2 regions of the Enterobacter sp. CP102 genome follow, and region 2 is predicted to be linked to the other one. Evidence: predicted binding sites of a transcription regulator. Region 2 holds the regulator's gene; the other holds the start of a gene.
What was found. Region 2 encodes PurR, which represses purine synthesis genes. Its sites were predicted from a motif close to CANGCAAACGTTTGCNTG; they were not measured.

Region 1 (4,199 bases), 1.8 Mb from region 2:
AGGTCGCTTCTCTTTGTATATGCCATTGTAGCACGTGTGTAGCCCTACTCGTAAGGGCCATGATGACTTGACGTCATCCCCACCTTCCTCCAGTTTATCACTGGCAGTCTCCTTTGAGTTCCCGGCCGGACCGCTGGCAACAAAGGATAAGGGTTGCGCTCGTTGCGGGACTTAACCCAACATTTCACAACACGAGCTGACGACAGCCATGCAGCACCTGTCTCAGAGTTCCCGAAGGCACCAATCCATCTCTGGAAAGTTCTCTGGATGTCAAGAGTAGGTAAGGTTCTTCGCGTTGCATCGAATTAAACCACATGCTCCACCGCTTGTGCGGGCCCCCGTCAATTCATTTGAGTTTTAACCTTGCGGCCGTACTCCCCAGGCGGTCGATTTAACGCGTTAGCTCCGGAAGCCACTCCTCAAGGGAACAACCTCCAAATCGACATCGTTTACGGCGTGGACTACCAGGGTATCTAATCCTGTTTGCTCCCCACGCTTTCGCACCTGAGCGTCAGTCTTTGTCCAGGGGGCCGCCTTCGCCACCGGTATTCCTCCAGATCTCTACGCATTTCACCGCTACACCTGGAATTCTACCCCCCTCTACAAGACTCTAGCCTGCCAGTTTCGAATGCAGTTCCCAGGTTGAGCCCGGGGATTTCACATCCGACTTGACAGACCGCCTGCGTGCGCTTTACGCCCAGTAATTCCGATTAACGCTTGCACCCTCCGTATTACCGCGGCTGCTGGCACGGAGTTAGCCGGTGCTTCTTCTGCGAGTAACGTCAATCGCCAAGGTTATTAACCTTAACGCCTTCCTCCTCGCTGAAAGTACTTTACAACCCGAAGGCCTTCTTCATACACGCGGCATGGCTGCATCAGGCTTGCGCCCATTGTGCAATATTCCCCACTGCTGCCTCCCGTAGGAGTCTGGACCGTGTCTCAGTTCCAGTGTGGCTGGTCATCCTCTCAGACCAGCTAGGGATCGTCGCCTAGGTGAGCCGTTACCCCACCTACTAGCTAATCCCATCTGGGCACATCTGATGGCAAGAGGCCCGAAGGTCCCCCTCTTTGGTCTTGCGACGTTATGCGGTATTAGCTACCGTTTCCAGTAGTTATCCCCCTCCATCAGGCAGTTTCCCAGACATTACTCACCCGTCCGCCGCTCGTCACCCAGGAGCAAGCTCCCTGTGCTACCGCTCGACTTGCATGTGTTAGGCCTGCCGCCAGCGTTCAATCTGAGCCATGATCAAACTCTTCAATTTAAAAGTTTGATGCTCAATGAATTAAACTTCGTAATGAATTACGTGTTCACTCGTTGAGACTTGGTATTCATTTATCGTCCGAGGACGTTAAGAATCCATGTCACTTTGAGTGCCCACACAGATTGTCTGATAAATTGTTAAAGAGCAGTGCAACGCGGCTTTCAGCTCACCGTTGCGAGGTGGCGTATAATACGCTTTCCTCTTTCAGAGTCAACCCGTTATTTCAGGATTTTTTCTCTTCAACCGACCGGGTTGTTTGTGAAGTGATTCACATCCGCCGTGTCGATGGAGGCGCATTATAGGGAGTTCTCCGCAGGCCGCAATAGAAAAATTGCAGAAAAATGACTGACTGCTGCATTCCACAGCAAAACCCCGCCTTATACCTTTTTACACACAGACTTATCCACAATGCTACGAAAAAGTGAAAATTCGCGAGCGTTGCGCAAACGTTTTCGTTAAAATGCTCGCGCCTGACAAGGATGCCCCGTTAGGGGTGTTAGCTGAGTTTTTTTGTGGAAAATTCATCTAACGCTCTCTGTAATCGTGAAATCCAGGGGATTTACCATGCAACAACGTCGTCCAATCCGCCGCGCTCTGCTCAGTGTTTCTGATAAAGCCGGTATCGTCGAATTCGCTCAGGCACTTTCTGCACGTGGTGTAGAGCTGCTTTCTACTGGCGGAACTGCTCGCCTGTTAGCAGATAAAGGCTTGCCGGTAACCGAAGTGTCCGATTACACCGGTTTCCCGGAAATGATGGATGGACGCGTGAAAACCCTGCACCCGAAAGTGCACGGTGGCATCCTTGGCCGTCGCGGCCAGGATGACGGTATTATGGAACAACACGATATCGCGCCAATCGATATGGTTGTTGTTAACCTCTACCCGTTCGCCCAGACCGTTGCCCGCGAAGGCTGCTCTCTGGAAGATGCAGTAGAGAATATTGATATCGGCGGCCCAACCATGGTGCGCTCCGCAGCCAAGAACCATAAAGATGTCGCCATCGTAGTAAAGAGCAACGACTACGCTGCCATTATTAAAGAAATGGATGCCAACGAAGGTTCCCTGACTCTGGATACGCGTTTCGACCTCGCCATTAAAGCATTCGAACACACCGCCGCTTACGACAGCATGATCGCCAACTACTTCGGTAGCCTGGTCCCGGCTTACCATGGCGAAAGCAACGAGCCGTCTGGTCGCTTCCCACGTACCCTTAACCTGAACTTCATTAAGAAGCAGGATATGCGTTACGGTGAGAACAGCCACCAGCAAGCTGCCTTCTATATAGAAGAAGAAGTAAAAGAAGCGTCTGTGGCGACTGCACAGCAGGTTCAGGGCAAAGCGCTCTCTTATAACAACATTGCCGACACCGATGCCGCGCTGGAATGTGTAAAAGAGTTCAGCGAGCCAGCCTGCGTGATCGTGAAGCACGCAAACCCATGCGGCGTGGCGGTAAGCACCTCTATTCTGGATGCCTACGATCGTGCGTATAAAACCGACCCGACTTCTGCGTTCGGCGGCATTATTGCCTTCAACCGCGAACTGGATGCTGAAACCGCACAGGCCATCATCTCCCGCCAGTTTGTTGAAGTGATCATTGCGCCATCCGCAACAGAAGAAGCCCTGAAAATCACCGCTGCAAAACAGAACGTGCGCGTACTGGTTTGCGGTCAGTGGGCTGAACGCGTACCGGGCCTGGACTTCAAACGCGTGAATGGCGGCCTGCTGGTTCAGGATCGCGATCTGGGTATGGTGACAGCAGCCGACCTGCGCGTGGTCACCAAACGTCAGCCTACCGGGCAGGAACTGCGTGATGCGCTGTTCTGCTGGAAAGTGGCGAAGTTCGTGAAATCCAACGCCATTGTTTATGCAAAAGAGAACATGACCATCGGGATAGGCGCAGGCCAGATGAGCCGCGTCTACTCCGCGAAAATCGCTGGCATTAAAGCAGGTGATGAAGGTCTGGAAGTGAAAGGCTCCGCCATGGCGTCTGACGCCTTCTTCCCGTTCCGTGACGGTATCGATGCTGCCGCAGCTGTGGGTATCACCTGTGTGATCCAGCCTGGCGGTTCCATTCGTGACGACGAAGTGATTGCCGCGGCCGATGAACACGGCATTGCGATGATCTTCACCGACATGCGCCACTTCCGCCATTAATCCACGGAGCAGACAATGAAAGTATTAGTGATTGGTAACGGCGGGCGCGAGCACGCTCTGGCGTGGAAAGCAGCACAATCCCCGCTGGTGAAAACCGTGTTTGTTGCGCCAGGCAACGCCGGTACGGCGCTGGAGCCTGCGCTGCAAAACGTGGCTATCGGCGTGACCGATATCCCGGCGCTGCTGAGCTTTGCCCAGAACGAGAAGATCGACCTGACTATCGTTGGCCCGGAAGCTCCGCTGGTCATTGGTGTGGTTGATGCATTCCGCGCTGCGGGCCTGAAAATCTTCGGTCCAACCGAAGGAGCCGCGCAGCTCGAAGGCTCCAAAGCGTTCACCAAAGATTTCCTCGCTCGCCACAATATTCCGACTGCGGAATACCAGAACTTCACCGAAGTGGAGCCAGCTCTGGCGTATCTGCGTGAAAAAGGCGCGCCGATTGTGATTAAGGCCGACGGCCTGGCTGCCGGTAAAGGCGTTATCGTGGCGATGACCCTCGAAGAAGCAGAAGCCGCAGTCCAGGATATGCTGGCAGGCAACGCGTTTGGTGACGCTGGCCACCGTATTGTTATCGAAGAGTTCCTCGACGGCGAAGAGGCAAGCTTTATCGTGATGGTCGACGGCGAGCACGTACTGCCGATGGCCACCAGCCAGGATCACAAACGTGTTGGCAATGCCGATACTGGCCCGAATACCGGCGGTATGGGCGCATACTCTCCGGCTCCGGTTGTGACTGATGAAGTGCATCAGCGCACGATGGATCGCATTATCTGGCCAACCGTA
Region 2 (4,199 bases):
TGACACGCATCTGCAACGGTGGAACCACGGCAAAGGTTGCTGCACCCCATACCACCATCGCAATGGCCGCGCCAAACTCGTTACGCGCCAGCCACGGAATGGCCACCATGATGACAATCAGCAGCGTTAAGAAGCCTTTCAGCGTGCCGCTCACGGAACGATCTGCCAGCTTGCCGCCCAGATAGTTACCAATAGAGAACCCTACGCCAATCAGCACCAGCATCGCGGTAATAAAGACCGGCGTGGCATGAGTAATATCGTGCAGCACGGGCGAAATATAGGTATAGAGCGTAAACATCGCCCCTGCCCCCAGTACCGTGGTCAGAAGCGCAGACAACACCTGAGGACGCACCAGCACGGACAGCTCTTTGCGTACATCCGGGCGTTCACCAGCGCTGCCTTTTGGCAACGAGAAGAACAGTGCGACCATCGCAATCACACCCAGTGCAGCGGTTGCCAGGAACGACATACGCCAGCCGATGGCTTCACCCAGCCACGTGGCCGCAGGGACACCGCCGATATTGGCGATGGTCAGGCCCATGAACATGGTTGCCACGGCGCTGGCCTGCTTATGTTTAGGCACCACGCTTGCGGCAACCACCGAACCCAGTCCGAAGAAAGCACCGTGGTTAAGGCTGGTCAGGATACGTGACAGCATCAGCGTGGTGTAATCCGGTGAAAGCGCAGAAAGCACATTCCCCAGCGTAAAAATGGCCATCAGGAAAATCAGCGCATTACGGCGCGCACGGTGTGAAAGCAGCAGCGTCATTAACGGTGCCCCTACCATCACACCAATTGCGTAGGCGCTAATCAACATACCGGCCGCAGGGATAGAGACGTCCACACCCCGGGCGATAACAGGCAATAACCCCATCGGGGAAAATTCGGTGGTGCCAATCCCAAAAGCGCCAATCGCCAGGGCCAGCAGTGGAAAATTGATTTTCATGAGTCAACTCCGGATGCCGTGTCGTACCGCGACACAGAACAAAGAAGTCAAAAGCATGACACCAATCACAAAAAATGAGAAGTTAACAATTTGGCAAAAGATTTTTGCCGGAGAAGTAACAATCGGGGAAAATCCGGAGGGAGAGCGTTCTCCCCCCGTTTGAATCAGTGCAATACAGCCGTCAGACCCGCGGCAACAATCAGAGCCAGCACGATAACGGTGGTCGTCAGCGAAAACTTAAGATCGGTACTCATCAATTTTTCTCCTTTTAATCACCTTACGAAAAGTGAGCTTGCTCATTTTTACACAGTTTACGTCAAAAATCTTCCTGGATTTAAACTGATATCCACTTTTGCTCTTCCCCTTTTCATCAAGATAGGACAAAATTCCACGCTAAATTTATTAGCGTACCGGCCATTGACCCCCTCCTGACGTCCTGTGTCGTTTTCCCGGCGTGTCGCAATTCCAGATTGCGTGATAAGGGTGAGAGAAGGCAAACGTTTACCTTCAAGTTTTTCAGGAGCTTAGGATATGGTCTGGAGTGACATTTAATGGCAACAATTAAAGACGTGGCAAAACGCGCAAACGTTTCCACTACAACCGTATCACATGTAATTAACAAAACCCGTTTTGTAGCGGAAGAGACGCGTAATGCCGTCTGGGCGGCGATCAAAGAACTGCACTATTCGCCAAGTGCGGTCGCGCGTAGTCTGAAAGTTAATCACACCAAATCCATTGGTTTGCTGGCCACCAGCAGTGAAGCTGCGTATTTCGCAGAGATCATCGAAGCGGTCGAGAAAAACTGCTTCCAGAAAGGCTATACCCTGATCCTGGGTAACGCGTGGAACAACCTTGAGAAACAGCGCGCGTACCTGTCGATGATGGCGCAAAAACGCGTGGATGGCCTGCTGGTCATGTGTTCTGAATACCCGGAATCTGTGCTCTCGATGCTGGAAGAGTATCGGCACATCCCGATGGTGGTGATGGACTGGGGTGAAGCGCGCGCCGATTTTACCGATTCCGTTATCGATAACGCCTTCGAAGGCGGCTACATGGCCGGTCGTTATCTGGTGGAACGCGGTCACCGCGAGATCGGCGTGATCCCGGGCCCGCTGGAGCGTAACACCGGTGCAGGCCGTCTGGCCGGGTTTATGAAAGCCATGGAAGAAGCGCTGATCACCGTACCGGAAAACTGGATTGTTCAGGGTGACTTTGAGCCTGAATCCGGTTATCGCGCGATGCAGCAGATTGTCTCCCAGCCGCATCGTCCGACTGCCGTCTTCTGCGGCGGCGATATTATGGCAATGGGTGCGCTTTGTGCTGCCGATGAGCTGGGTCTGCGCGTACCGCAGGATATTTCTGTGATCGGGTATGACAACGTGCGCAACGCGCGTTTCTTCACTCCGGCGCTGACCACCATTCACCAGCCGAAAGATTCTCTGGGTGAAACTGCCTTCAATATGCTGATGGACAGGATCGTTAACAAACGTGAAGAGTCACAGTCAATTGAAGTCCACCCGCGTCTTATTGAGCGTCGCTCCGTTGCGGATGGTCCTTTCCGCGACTACCGCCGTTAATCGTGTACGGAGCCAGTTAATCTGGCTCCCGTAACCACTCCCTGTTCAGCGTTTCACTGTCTCCCAGATAATCCAGCAGCCACGCCATCGCGGGCGATACATCGCTTTGCTGCCAGGTCAGACAACATGCCGCGTCCGGGAACGGGTTTTCCAGCTCAAGAGCAACCCACTCTCCGGCATCGATTCGTGGTCTGGCAAAATGGACCGGCACCATCGCCACACATAACCCGGCAGTGAGGCAGGTCGCGGACGACTCCCAGTCTGGCGCAATCACCCGCCGCTGGTTATCCAGCAGCCAGGTTACACGCTTGGGTAGCGAGCGTGACGTATCTTCCAGCACCAGCGAGGGCCAGTTACGCAAGGTATCGTCACTTAACGGTCCCGGCATTGCCGCCAGCGGGTGATCGCTTGCCACCACGCATTTCCAGCTTAACATTCCCATATCGCGAAATGCGTAACGTCCCCCTACGGGTATGGCCTGTGTTGCGCCGATCGCCATCTCTGCCCTGCCGTCTGCCAGTGCATCCCAGACACCGTTAAAGACTTCCTGGGATACCCGCAGCTCGACATCGGAGAAGTGGCGATAAAAATCGACAATCATCTGCCGGGTACGTTCGGGTTTGACGATGTTATCCACTGCAATAGACAGATGCCCTCGCCAGCCGTTTGCAATCTGCTGACACTGTTCACGGGTGATCTGCATTTTTTTGATAACAGAACGCCCTTCTTTCAAAAACCACGCCCCGGCAGGCGTTAACTCCACGTCGCGATGGCGGCGTTCAAACAGCGGAACCGCCAGCCATTCCTCAAGCTGACGCACCGTGTAGCTGATGGCCGAGGGGACGCGGTGGAGTTCCTGCGCGGCTCCGCTGAAGCTGCCATTACGGGCGACAGCATCCACAACTTCAAGAGAATAATCTGACCACATTTTCTGCCTGCAAAAAATTTGAATGCACCCGCCAAATATTAGCGTTTCACAAGCTGCTTTGCACTCCCTACACTCTGCGCCAACGTACACCTGCCTCCTTAAGGAGAATAAAACAATGCAACCCAGGAAAGGTTTTTTAGTCTGGCTCGGCGGCTTAAGCGTGCTGGGCTTTTTAGCTACCGATATGTACTTACCCGCATTCGCCGCCATGCAGGAAGATTTGCAAACGCCTGCCGCAGCCATCAGCGCCAGCCTGAGTTTGTTCCTCGCCGGGTTTGCCTTTGCGCAGCTGCTGTGGGGACCGCTCTCTGATCGTTTTGGTCGTAAACCGGTGCTGTTACTGGGCCTGGCCATTTTTGCCGTGGGCTGCCTTGGGATGCTGTGGGTACGCGACGCGACCTGGCTACTGGTGCTGCGTTTTGTTCAGGCCGTCGGCGTTTGTGCCGCAGCGGTCACCTGGCAGGCGCTGGTGACGGATTACTATCCGGCCTCACGGACTAACCGGATTTTTGCCACCATTATGCCGCTGGTTGGCCTTTCCCCTGCGCTGGCTCCCTTGCTGGGCAGCTGGATCCTGGCGCACTTCGACTGGCAGGCGATTTTCGCCACCCTGTTTGCCATCACTCTGGTGCTGATGCTGCCCGCATTCGCCCTGAAACCCGCGCATAAAAAAGAGACGCACCCGGAAGCGAAGCCGATTACCTTTACCTCTTTGCTGCGCACCAAAGCGTACCGCGGCAACGTGCTT

Region 1: a site for PurR is predicted at 1,702-1,719, ahead of purH (bifunctional phosphoribosylaminoimidazolecarboxamide formyltransferase/IMP cyclohydrolase). Genes of this name have one in related genera too.

What each region holds. Positions count from the first base shown of each region.
Region 1 covers NZ_CP104014.1:239,140-243,338, reverse strand. Annotated here, with positions in the region: rRNA gene N1249_RS01160 (16S ribosomal RNA) at 1-1,262, opposite strand, end outside; gene purH (bifunctional phosphoribosylaminoimidazolecarboxamide formyltransferase/IMP cyclohydrolase) at 1,827-3,416, shown strand; gene purD (phosphoribosylamine--glycine ligase) at 3,432-4,199, shown strand, end outside.
Region 2 covers NZ_CP104014.1:1,999,625-2,003,823, reverse strand. Annotated here, with positions in the region: gene N1249_RS09420 (MFS transporter) at 1-946, opposite strand, end outside; gene N1249_RS09415 (YnhF family membrane protein) at 1,111-1,200, opposite strand; gene purR (HTH-type transcriptional repressor PurR) at 1,498-2,523, shown strand; gene punR (DNA-binding transcriptional activator PunR) at 2,540-3,451, opposite strand; gene punC (purine nucleoside transporter PunC) at 3,567-4,199, shown strand, end outside.